DNA from 4 places in the Kosakonia sp. N21 genome. Region 2 is predicted to be linked to each of the others. Evidence: predicted binding sites of a transcription regulator. Region 2 holds the regulator's gene; each other region holds the start of a gene.
What was found. Region 2 encodes CRP, which controls carbon source genes, mostly activating them, when cyclic AMP is high. Its sites were predicted from a motif close to ATGTGANNNNNNTCACAT; they were not measured.
Positions count from the first base shown of each region.

Region 1: the regulator CRP is predicted to act here: its motif matches at 1,639-1,656, upstream of ACQ3G7_RS07555 (YjcB family protein).
Region 3: the regulator CRP is predicted to act here: its motif matches at 1,786-1,803, upstream of rbsD (D-ribose pyranase).
Region 4: the regulator CRP is predicted to act here: its motif matches at 2,098-2,115, upstream of bhsA (multiple stress resistance protein BhsA).

Region 1 covers NZ_JBOBHR010000003.1:91,587-94,748, forward strand. The annotation lists gene ACQ3G7_RS07545 (ABC transporter permease) at 1-325, shown strand, start outside; gene ACQ3G7_RS07550 (ABC transporter permease) at 325-1,146, shown strand; gene ACQ3G7_RS07555 (YjcB family protein) at 1,236-1,517, opposite strand; gene ACQ3G7_RS07560 (GGDEF domain-containing protein) at 2,064-3,162, shown strand, end outside.
Region 2 covers NZ_JBOBHR010000008.1:221,937-225,098, reverse strand. The annotation lists gene ACQ3G7_RS19365 (phosphoribulokinase) at 1-23, shown strand, start outside; gene ACQ3G7_RS19360 (OsmC family protein) at 73-477, opposite strand; gene crp (cAMP-activated global transcriptional regulator CRP) at 815-1,447, shown strand; gene ACQ3G7_RS19350 (YccS/YhfK family putative transporter) at 1,496-3,162, shown strand, end outside.
Region 3 covers NZ_JBOBHR010000010.1:6,818-9,979, reverse strand. The annotation lists gene kup (low affinity potassium transporter Kup) at 1-1,682, shown strand, start outside; gene rbsD (D-ribose pyranase) at 1,887-2,306, shown strand; gene rbsA (ribose ABC transporter ATP-binding protein RbsA) at 2,314-3,162, shown strand, end outside.
Region 4 covers NZ_JBOBHR010000013.1:17,100-20,261, forward strand. The annotation lists gene mfd (transcription-repair coupling factor) at 1-565, shown strand, start outside; gene ldtC (L,D-transpeptidase LdtC) at 725-1,690, shown strand; gene bhsA (multiple stress resistance protein BhsA) at 1,770-2,027, opposite strand; gene ACQ3G7_RS22745 (TetR/AcrR family transcriptional regulator) at 2,271-2,906, shown strand.

The DNA of each region.
Region 1 (3,162 bases), on a different contig from region 2:
GGTGGATCCGTCGCACATTCTGGCGGCGAAAAATCTTGGCGCGTCGCGGCTGCGCATTCTCTTCGACATTATTTTGCCGCAGGTGATGCCAACGATTGGCGTGGCGACGGTGCTCTCCACGGTGACCATGATGTCGGTGCTCTCGGTGCCGTTGATGATCGGCACCGGTACGCCAACGATGATGACCGTCGATATGGCGTTTCGCGTTAACTCTTATGGTGACTACCCGGTTGCCAACGCGATGGGGGTAATTTCATACCTGATTTGCGCCCTGTTGTCCTGGTTCTATTTACGCCACAGCCTGCAAACCAAAGGAGCCCGGTGATGAGCACTATCCGGCATAAAATTCGCGGCAGCTTTATTCTGCAAACGCTGCTGCTGACGTTTCTGGTACTGGCGCTGTTTGGCCCGCTGCTTAACCTGTTGATCTGGACGGTGGCGGAGAGCTGGTTCTTTCCCCATGCGTTACCGGGGCAATGGGGGCTGAAGTACTGGGGCCAGGTCTTTAGCCCTTATAGCGATGTTTCCGGATCGTTGTCGATAAGCGTACTGATTGCGGTGCTGGCGGTGATCGTCTGCCTGGTCATTTCGGTACCGGCGGGGTATGCGCTGGCGCAGCGATCCATGCCGTTGCGCGCCTTCTTTATGCTGCTGTTTCTGATCCCGCAGGCATTCCCGAACCTGACGGTGTATATGAATGTGGCGCGTCTGTTTTATCAGTGGGGCTTAAATGGCACCGTGGCCGGTGTGGTGCTGGTGCACAGTGTGCATGGTTTGATGTACTCCATCTGGATCAGCGTGGCGGCGTTTTCATCCGTCGATCCGCTGCTGGCGCGCGCATCGCGCAATCTTGGCGCGGGGCCGGTGTACACCTTTTTCCATATCGTTCTGCCGCAGGCCGCGCCCGGGCTGATTGCCGCCAGTATCTTTGTTTTTCTCGAGTCGCTGGATGAGTTTACCGCCACCTTCTTTGTTGGCGCGCCGGACATTACCACGCTGCCGATCCTGCTCTATACCGCCAGTATGTCCGGCAATTACCAGGTCTCATCCATTACGGCGTTGATCCTGCTGGTGCCATCAGTGCTCTTTATGCTGATTATTCAAAAATTTATGCGACCGGAAATGTTGTCAAAGCTGGGGAAATAGGCGGTTATGTGTGCGCTTGTGGTGTGGCGAAGGTATGCTAACAGGCTGTTTGGGATGAAAAAAAAAGCGCCTGTTGGCGCTTTTTTTCATCAGGTAATGACCATCGGCCACTCTGGCGGTGCTTTGCGGGAGATTTCCTCCATCACCACAACCAGGTTGTGCCAGATGTTGGAAAAGTCTACAACCGTAATGCCAAGCAGGCCGGTGGCAAACCAGCATGCTGCGGCTAAACCCAGACCGCTGCTGATCACCGCAAGACCAATATAGTCTGCTCTGCGAAAGCGAATGTTCAGCGTGCTGGCCATAAACATCAAAACTGCGCTCAATATCTGCCAGCGCAACAACACGACGCTGGTGGTAAAGGTTGCCATGAAACCATCCTCAGAAGAATCAAATACCGGGCGGACTGGCGTTATGCGCGAGTGGCAGAGATGACGCAGGCGTCCGCGGAGTAGCACAACAAAGTGAAACAGTGTTTTCCATTTCAGGAATGTGTGAACTATATCACACTTGGTTGTTTATTCGCCAGCGTGAAAACAGGCCTTTTTGTCTCTTTTTTCGTCGATTTGTTGGCCTGCGTTATACCGTTATTGTCTTACGGATATATTTAATCGGGGCGGAAAGTGATTTAACTTAAATTTATTCATACCCTGCCGTGAATATTTAGCAGACTAATTGCTACAATATTTACAGTTCACAAAACATCTATTATGCTTTTCTGGACAGTATTATTTACCTGTGAGTGATTATTCAGGGGATTTGATTTTAAGCGATATATTCTGTACTGGCACGATTTCGTTACGTCGTTCAGTGTTGTTTTTCGCCTGCTGCCTGGGCTAATTCGTGGGTGTTACTTTTTCTTCCTGATTCAATCATTCCCGGCGGTCTGGTGCTTAATAACCTGCGAATGATAAAACATGAAAACAGAGATTTCCGCCGCACCTTTGGGAGATGGGACCGCGGCGCTGGCGCTGCTGGCGAAACTGATGCCGTGGCTGACCGGGAAACGTTCGCTGGAAGAGATCCTTCGGGGTATCAATGCGGCTTTGGGCGCAAACCTTTCATGGGTGCTGGTCGAGCAAGAGGGGGAGCTGCAGCTCACCAGCGTGGGTGAGATAGCGTGCACATTGCAGGATGCGAAAACGTTGCTGCAGCAGTCACAGTTACGGCGAAACCCGCGTGCCTGGCGCGTTATTTGTTGGCGACGCCATGTTGGTACATTATTATTTCCTGCGAATATTACTATTGGCAATAAATTAAAGAGTGGCATTCTGTGTAAATTGCACATGCAGGATTCTGGTCTTAGCGGTTATTTCTTTATGGCATTTCCTCAGCCAGCTTTATCATTATCCGTGATGAAAAGCGTCGTGATTATTTTAGTCGAAAAACTGAAGGGTTTCCTCGTGGAGATTATTTCACGGGATCGCGCTGCGAAAGAGATGCAGCATGTTATTGCTCAATATAAAGTGTTATTTGATCGCGCCCCGGTATTAATGAATTCCTTTGATAAAAATAACCGTTGTATTTTATGGAATGGTGAATGTGAGCGTCTCTTCGGCTGGAGCCTGGAACAACTCAACCAGCAGCCCGATCCATTAGCATTGTTTTTCCCTGATCCACTGGTGCGCCAGCAAGTTCGCGCTTCGGTTAATACTTCCCCGGCTGTAGACATGCACGAGTGGCATCCTGTACGTCGTGACGGACAGGTGCTGACCGTGCTGTGGTCAAACATCCTGCTGCCCGATCATTCCATCCTCAGTATCGGGCTGGATATCACCGAGCGTAAAAAGGCGGAGCAGCAGTTGGAGAGAAAAGCCACCATTGACGATCTGACGGGATGCTACAATCGATTTGCTATCCTGCAACATTTAAAAGCGTCGTTGATAAGTTGCAACCCGAGCGATCCGCGCAGTCATTTCAGTCTGTTAATGCTCGATCTTGATCACTTCAAGAATATCAACGATCGCTGGGGACACCTCACGGGTGATGCGGCGCTGATCCATTTCTGCGATAAGG
Region 2 (3,162 bases):
TGGAAGGGAAAAAGATCAAATAGCGGTCGGCGTATAATGCCCGGTACGCCTGACGCTACCGGGCATCGTCCATCAGGCTTCGATGACTTCGTAGGAATGGGTGATGTTCACCGCTTTTTCCAGCATCAATGCCACAGAGCAGTACTTCTCCGCCGACAGATCCACAGCACGAGACACCGCCGCGTCTTTCAGATCGCTACCGGTGACGATAAAGTGCAGGTTGATATGCGTAAACAGACGCGGCGCTTCTTCACGACGTTCCGACGTCAGTTTCACTTCGCAGTTCGTCACGTTATGACGCCCTTTTTGCAGGATTGAAACCACGTCGATCGCGCTGCATCCGCCTGCAGCCATCAGCACCATTTCCATCGGGCTTGGCGCTTTGTCGCCTGAGTTGCCGTCCATCAGGATTTGGTGGCCCGATGCGGACTCACCGAGGAACGTTAACCCTTCCACCCATTTCACACGAGCCTGCATTTTAATTTACTCCGGAGTTGCAATTTTCTTTACAGATTACGCGTACATAACAAAAGTCGCAACGGAAGGCGACCTGCGTCATGCTGAAGCGAGACACCAGGAGACATGCGGTAAAAGCTATGCTAAAACAATCTGGATGCTACAGAGATACATTGACATTACGCATGTACGCAAAGGACATCATACATTAGAGACCGCAGATGACGCTGACGGTCCACTTCCAGGGATTTTGGAAGCGAAGACACGAAGTCGAATGATAGCGTGTATAGATTGCAACCCCAGAAGCAGGGTGCACATCCTGTGTCTGGAGACAGCTTATAACAGAGGATAATCGCGCATGGTGCTTGGCAAACCGCAAACAGACCCGACTCTCGAATGGTTCTTGTCTCATTGCCACATTCATAAGTACCCGTCGAAGAGCACGCTGATTCACCAGGGTGAAAAAGCAGAAACGCTGTATTACATCGTTAAAGGCTCAGTGGCAGTGCTGATCAAGGATGAGGAAGGGAAAGAGATGATCCTCTCCTACCTGAATCAGGGAGATTTTATCGGTGAACTGGGGCTGTTCGAAGAAGGTCAGGAGCGCAGTGCATGGGTACGCGCTAAGACCGCATGTGAAGTGGCCGAAATCTCCTACAAAAAATTCCGTCAGTTGATCCAGGTTAACCCGGACATTCTGATGCGTCTCTCCTCGCAAATGGCGCGCCGCCTGCAGGTAACGTCGGAGAAAGTTGGTAACCTCGCATTCCTGGACGTAACAGGCCGTATCGCACAAACGCTGTTGAACCTGGCGAAACAGCCGGATGCCATGACCCACCCGGACGGCATGCAAATTAAAATTACCCGTCAGGAAATTGGTCAGATCGTCGGTTGTTCCCGTGAAACAGTGGGCCGTATTCTGAAAATGCTGGAAGATCAGAACCTGATCTCCGCCCACGGTAAAACCATCGTGGTTTACGGAACACGTTAATCCGCAAAACGGCGCGTTGGTCATCCGGCGCGCCGTTTTTGTTTCCCCATGTGGCGCAGGCTGATTTATCACCCCGAAATCAACTATGCACTGCGACAAACGCTGGTGTTATGTTTGCCCGTGGCCATCGGGTTAATCGTCGGCCATCTCCAACAAGGCCTGCTGTTTTCTCTGGTTCCTGCCTGTTGCAACATTGCCGGTCTTGATACCCCGCATAAGCGCTTCTTTAAACGTTTGATTATTGGCGGCTCGTTGTTCGCCGGATGCAGTCTTGCCGTGCAGCTTCTGCTGGCCGAAGCGCTGCCTCTGCCGCTGATTTTTACCGTCCTCACCTTACTGCTCGGCGTGACTGCCGAGATCAGTGCACTGCACGGGCGCTTGCTGCCTGCGTCGTTGATAGCCGCGATCTTCACGCTGAGCCTTGCGGGCAGTATGCCAGTGTGGGAGCCGCTGCTGATTTATGCGCTGGGTACGCTCTGGTACGGCGCGTTTAACTGGTTCTGGTTCTGGATGTGGCGGGAACAACCGCTGCGCGAATCGCTCAGCCTGCTCTACCGGCAACTGGCTGATTATTGCGAAGCCAAATACAGCCTGCTGACGCAGCATGCCGATCCGGAAAAAGCCTTGCCACCGCTGCTTGCGCGCCAACAAAAAGCGGTGGATATGATCAGTACCTGCTATCAGCAACTGCATATGCTGGCGGCCAATCAACACAATGACTACAAACGCCTGCTGCGCGTCTTCCAGGTTGCGCTGGATTTACAGGAACATATTTCTGTCAGCCTGCACCAGCCGGAAGAGGTGCAAAAACTGGTGGAACAGACCCATGCTGAACAGGTGATCCGCTGGAATGCGCAAACCGTCGCCGCCCGCCTGCGCGTCCTGGCGGATGACATCCTCTATCACCGCTATCCGACACGTTTCACAATGGACAAGCAAATTGGCGCGCTGGAAAAAATCGCCCGCCAGCACCCGGAAAACCCGGTCGGACAGTTTTGCGCCTGGCACTTTAGCCGTATCGCCCGCGTGCTGCGAACCCAGCGTCCACTCTATCTGCGCGATTTGATGGCCGAAAAACAGCGCCGTCTGCCGCTTATTCCGGCGCTCAGAAGCTATTTATCATTGAAATCCGCGGCGTTGCGTAATGCCGCGCGTATCAGCGTGATGCTCAGTATCGCCAGCCTGATGGGCAGTGCGCTGCATTTGCCGAAGCCGTACTGGATCATGATGACCATCATGTTTGTGACGCAAAACGGCTATGGCGCAACACGGGTGCGTATTGTGCACCGGGCGGCCGGCACGCTCGCCGGGCTGATGATTGCCGGGATTGCCCTGCACTTTCACGTACCGCTTGGTTTTACGCTGGCGGCAATGCTGCTGATCACCCTGATAAGCTATCTGATTATCCGTAAGAACTACGGCTGGGCGATGGTCGGCTTTACCATTACCGCCGTGTATACCCTGCAACTGCTGACGCTCAACGGCGAGGAGTTTATCGTCGCCAGACTGATCGATACCCTGCTCGGCTGCCTGATTGCCTTCGGCGGCATGGTCTGGCTATGGCCGCAATGGCAAAGCGGCCTGTTGCGGCAGAACGCCCACGACGCGCTGGAAACCGATCAGGAGGCTATTCGCCTGATCCTCAGCGATAGTCCGCAGCCTACCCCGCTGGCCTGGCAACGGATGCGCGTCAACCAGGCGCACAATGCGCTGTT
Region 3 (3,162 bases), on a different contig from region 2:
TCGTCTCCATTAAATATCTGACGTTCGTCATGCGGGCGGATAACGCCGGTGAGGGCGGGATCCTGACGCTGATGTCGCTCGCGGGGCGCAATACGTCCGCCAGAATGACCTCCGTGCTGGTGATTATGGGGCTCATTGGCGGCAGCTTTTTCTATGGTGAAGTGGTCATCACCCCCGCTATCTCTGTTATGTCGGCTATTGAAGGGCTGGAAATTGTCGCGCCATCGCTCGACACATGGATTGTTCCGCTCTCTATCGTCGTCTTAACCTTACTGTTTGCTATCCAAAAACACGGCACCGGGCTTGTGGGGAAGCTGTTTGCACCTATCATGCTGGCGTGGTTTTTGATTCTGGCGGTGCTGGGCGCGCGTGGGATTTTGTCTAATCCGGAAGTGTTGCAGGCGCTGAACCCCATATGGGCGGTCAATTTCTTCGTTCAGTACAAAGCGATCTCGTTTGTTGCGCTGGGTGCGGTGGTGCTTTCCATTACCGGGGTTGAAGCGCTGTATGCGGATATGGGGCACTTTGGCAAACTGCCGATTCGCGTGGCATGGTTTATTGTGGTGCTGCCCTCTCTGGTGCTGAACTACTTTGGCCAGGGCGCATTGCTGCTGAAAACGCCGGAAGCGATCAAAAACCCGTTCTTTTTACTGGCACCGGAATGGGCGCTTATTCCCATGCTGATCATCGCCACCCTGGCGACGGTCATTGCCTCGCAAGCCGTGATTTCAGGTGTTTTCTCGCTGACCCGTCAGGCCGTGCGTTTGGGCTATCTGGCCCCGATGCGCATTATCCATACCTCGGAAATGGAGTCCGGGCAGATCTATATCCCGTTCATTAACTGGCTGCTCTACTTTGCGGTGGTGCTGGTGATCGTCAGCTTTGAGCACTCCAGCAACCTGGCGGCGGCGTATGGTATTGCCGTAACCGGGACTATGGTGCTGACATCGATCCTTTCCACCACGGTGGCGCGTAATAACTGGCACTGGAATAAGCTATTTGTTGCGCTGATCCTGACCTTGTTCCTGTGTATTGATGTGCCGCTGTTCTCGGCGAACCTCGATAAGATTGTTTCCGGCGGTTGGTTGCCGTTAAGCCTGGGTCTGGTGATGTTCCTGGTGATGACCACCTGGAAGAGCGAACGTTTCCGTTTGCTGCGTCGTATGCATGAACACGGCAACTCTCTGGAAGCGATGATTGCATCGCTGGAAAAATCGCCGCCGGTTCGCGTGCCTGGCACCGCGGTGTATATGTCCCGTGCGCTGAATGTTATTCCGTTCGCTATGCTGCATAACCTGAAGCATAACAAGGTGCTGCATGAGCGTGTCATCCTGCTGACGCTGCGTACTGAAGATGCGCCTTATGTGCATAACGTTCGTCGCGTGCAGATAGAGCAGCTCTCGCCGACCTTCTGGCGTGTTGTGGCCAGCTATGGCTGGCGCGAAACGCCGAACGTGGAGGAAGTGTTCCACCGTTGCGGGCTTGAAGGCCTGAATTGCCGCATGATGGAAACCTCCTTCTTTATGTCGCATGAATCGCTGATCGTCGGCAAACGTCCGTGGTATCTGCGGTTACGCGGCAAACTTTACCTGGTGTTGCAGCGAAATGCGCTGCGCGCTCCCGATCAGTTTGAGATCCCGCCTAACAGGGTGATAGAACTGGGAACCCAGGTCGAAATTTAGTTCTTATTAAGCCCCTCGCAATGAGGGGTTTTTGTTATTAATTGCTGTAAATTTTGCTTAAGCAAGAAAAGCTGTTTTTTTCATCATTCCCACAAGCGAAACGTTTCGATATCGATCACACTTCTGTAATGCCGGGATGGTTTTCTGAGCATTCTTAGTACTAAACTGCGTTCAGCGAAACGTTTCGCTAGTGGAGCATAAAATATGAAAAAAGGTCGTGTACTGAACGCTGACATTTCGTCGGTCATCTCTCGTCTTGGTCATACTGATACGCTGGTGGTGTGTGATGCCGGGTTGCCGGTGCCGCGTAGCACACAACGTGTGGATATGGCGTTAACACAGGGCGTTCCTTCCTTTATGCAAGTGCTGGAAGTGGTGACAACGGAAATGCAGGTTGAGGCCGCTATCTTAGCGTCGGAAATTAAACAACATAATCCGCAGCTCCACGAAACGTTGCTCAACCATATTGAGCAACTGCAACAACACCAGGGAAATACCATAGCCGTGCAGTACGTTACGCACGAGCAGTTCAAAAAACACACCGCGGACAGTCATGCGGTTATTCGCAGCGGGGAGTGTTCCCCGTTTGCGAATATCATTCTCTGTGCTGGCGTCACATTCTGAGGCCCTCATGGACGCGTTATTGCAACTCAAGGGAATCGATAAAGCATTCCCCGGCGTAAAAGCCCTCTCCGGCGCGGCGCTGAATGTTTACCCCGGCCGCGTGATGGCACTGGTCGGGGAAAACGGCGCCGGTAAATCCACAATGATGAAAGTGCTGACCGGTATCTACACGCGAGATGCGGGTTCGTTGCTTTGGCTGGGGAAAGAGACCACGTTCACTGGTCCTAAATCATCCCAGGAAGCGGGCATTGGCATCATTCACCAGGAACTGAACCTGATTCCGCAGTTGACCATTGCCGAGAACATCTTCCTTGGCCGTGAGTTTGTGAACCGCTTTGGCAAAATCGACTGGAAAAAGATGTTTGCCGACGCCGACAAACTGCTGGCGAAGCTGAATCTGCGTTTTAAAAGCGACCGCCTGGTTGGCGAGTTATCCATCGGCGATCAGCAAATGGTCGAAATCGCCAAAGTGATGAGCTACGAATCGCAGGTCATCATTATGGATGAACCGACCGATGCCCTGACCGACACCGAAACCGAATCGCTGTTTCGCGTGATCCGCGAACTGAAAGCGCAAGGGCGCGGCATTGTTTATATCTCCCACCGAATGAAAGAGATCTTCGAGATTTGCGATGACGTGACGGTTTTCCGCGACGGGCAATTTATTGCCGAGCGCGAAGTTGCGACGCTGACCGAAGATACGCTGATCGAAATGATGGTCGGCCGTAAGCTGGAAGATCAGTACCCGCGTCTGGATAAAGCGCCGGGTGAAGTGCGTCTCACCGTCGATAATTTGTGTGGCTCGGGTGTGGAAAACGTCAGCTTCACCCTGCGTAAAGGCGAAATTCTTGGGGTG
Region 4 (3,162 bases), on a different contig from region 2:
GGATCAGAGCGGTCAGATGGAAACCATTGGTTTCTCGCTCTATATGGAGCTGCTGGAAAACGCCGTTGATGCATTAAAGGCGGGGCGCGAACCCTCGCTGGAAGATCTCACCAACCAGCAAACGGAGGTGGAATTGCGCATGCCTTCGCTGCTGCCGGATGACTTTATCCCGGATGTGAACACACGTTTGTCCTTCTATAAACGTATTGCCAGTGCAAAAGACGACAATGCGCTGGAAGAGATCAAAGTCGAGCTGATTGACCGCTTTGGCCTGCTGCCGGATGCAGCGCGGACATTGCTGGACATCGCCCTGCTGCGCCAGCAGGCGCAGAAGCTTGGCATCCGTAAGCTGGAGGGTAACGAAAAAGGCGGTGTGATTGAGTTCAACGAAAAAAATCACGTCAACCCGACCTGGCTGATTGGTTTATTGCAGAAGCAGCCGCAACACTTCCGCCTTGATGGCCCAACGCGGCTGAAATTCATGCAGGATCTGGGTGAACGCAAAACCCGCATGAACTGGGTGCGTAACTTTATGCAGCAGTTAGCCGAAAACGCCGTTGCCTGACAATCATTACGCAACCGGGCCATCAGGCCCGGTTTGTGTTTAAAACGCAACATTTACAAATATTTTGCACTACGCCAGGACTTCCCGACACGCTGGCGCACCATAATCCCATTAGTTTTCTACATAACAATAACCTTATGATTTACATGGATTATGGTCATGATCAAAAATTCCCGTTTTGCTCACTGGGTAACGCTCTTCGCCGTTGCTGCGACGGTCGCCCTTTCTCTGCCCGCACGGGCAAATAGCTGGCCATTGCCGCCTGCCGGGAGCCGCGTCGTTGGCGAGAACCGTTTTCACGTAGTGCAAAACGATGGCGGCTCACTGGAAGCCATCGCAAAGCAGTACAACGTCGGTTTTCTGGCGCTGCTGCAGGCCAACCCCGGCGTGGATCCCTATGTACCACGCGCGGGCAGCGTACTGACGATCCCGCTGCAAACCCTGCTGCCGGACGCGCCACGTAAAGGAATTGTGATTAACCTGGCCGAACTGCGTCTGTATTACTATCCGCCCGGTAAAAATGAAGTCATTGTCTACCCGATCGGTATTGGTCAACTGGGCGGCGATACGCTGACCCCCACGATGGTAACAACCGTCTCGGATAAACGTGCGAACCCCACATGGACGCCAACCGCCAATATTCGGGCGCGCTATAAAGCGCAAGGCATCGATCTTCCTGCCGTGGTTCCTGCCGGGCCGGATAACCCGATGGGGCATCACGCCATTCGCCTGGCAGCCTTCGGCGGCGTGTATCTGCTGCATGGCACCAATGCCGATTTCGGTATCGGGATGCGGGTCAGCTCCGGTTGCATCCGCCTGCGCGATGGCGATATTTCCGCCCTCTACGCGGCGGTCTCTCCGGGCACGCCAGTGAACATTATCAATACCCCAATTAAAGTCTCGGTTGAGCCTGACGGCAGACGGCTGGTGGAAGTCCATCAACCGTTATCAAAATCCATTGATGACGATCCGAAAACGCTGCCAATTGTGCTGAATGCAGCGATGCAGGCATTCCAGGATGATGCGCGCAGCGATGCGCAAGTGATGACCCACGCAATGGAAATTCGCTCCGGCATGCCTGTTGATGTTACCCGCCAGGCCGACCCGTCGGTACAGATGCTGTAACCTGACCTGATACGCAAAAAGGCCCTGCATGTGCAGGGCCTTTTTTATGGCAGTGGCATAAGGGCTGTGAGGGGCGACCTTATTTGTAGAGAACCGCAGTACCATGCAGGTTATCGGAACCGGTCACAGAAGTGATGCGGAAGGATTTCGCACCCATCTGTTCAGCTTTCTGCGCCAGTTTATCTTCAACAGAAGAGAGATTCGTGCTGGCAGTAACGCCAACAGTGGCAACTTCCTGCTGACCCGCCGGTGCGGACTGAACTTCAACCGCAGCCATGCTGGCAAAAGAGAGTGAACTGAGTACCGCGGCGGCGAAAAGTGCTTTTACGTTTGTCATGATTGTTTACCTGTATGCAGATGATGGATGTCGCCAACGAATAAGTTAACGATCGATAGATAAATGGTAGTTGTGATCTACGTCACGCGTCAACATCTTTTTGTAACGATCGTTAGTTAAAATATTAATTGCTTAAAATTCATAACCATAGGATTTATTAATTTGTGCTGTTTTGCCGCTGGTCAGGCTGACAGAATGTTTTTATAATGACTGCTCAGCAAACCAACAAAGGTAAGCGGCACTATGACGACTGAGATCACCAGTTGCAGCAAAAAAAGCCGTGGCCGACCGAAAGTGTTCGACAGGGAAGCGGCGCTCGACAAAGCCATGACGCTGTTCTGGCAGCATGGCTACGAAGCCACATCATTATCCGATCTCGTAGAAGCGACCGGCGCGAAAGCACCGACGCTTTATGCAGAGTTCACCAATAAAGAAGGGTTGTTCCGCGCGGTACTGGACCGTTATATCGCGCGTTTCGCCACGCAACACGAGGCTCCGTTGCACTGCGAGGAAAAACCTATTGAGCAGGCGCTACTGGACTATTTCACCGCCGTGGCGAAATGTTTCACCAGTACGGATACGCCAGCCGGCTGTTTTATGATCAACACCTCCGCAACGCTGGCGGCCTCTTCACAGGCGATTGCGAAGACCATCAAATCGCGGCACGCGCAGCAGGAAGAAACGCTGCTCACGTTCCTGACGCAACGCCAGCAACGTGGGGAAATCCCCGCAGACGCGGATCCGCAGGCGCTGGCGCAGTTTCTGGGTTGTATATTGCAGGGCATGTCAATTAGCGCGCGCGAAGGCGCAAGTTGTGAAAAGTTGCTGCAAATTACCCGAACTACGCTGCGTTTGTGGCCGGATCTGATCAAACTCTGAGAGGTTTATACCCGGCGGCACGTCGCTTGCCGGGTTGACTTTCACGATAGACAAAACCTATCTTAACAATAGGTAAAAACTTTCAGTGTTTTTCCCCGCTTTGCTATGATTAATTGTGATTATTGCTCTGCTAATGATTAGTATGGGTGATACACAAATCATAAGTGTCATGAAGACGCGCTAAGCTACGACTTTCCCTTACTCTCGCTCTACCTGTTGTACTGAATTTTACCGTTGATATAGGGCATTTCACTGT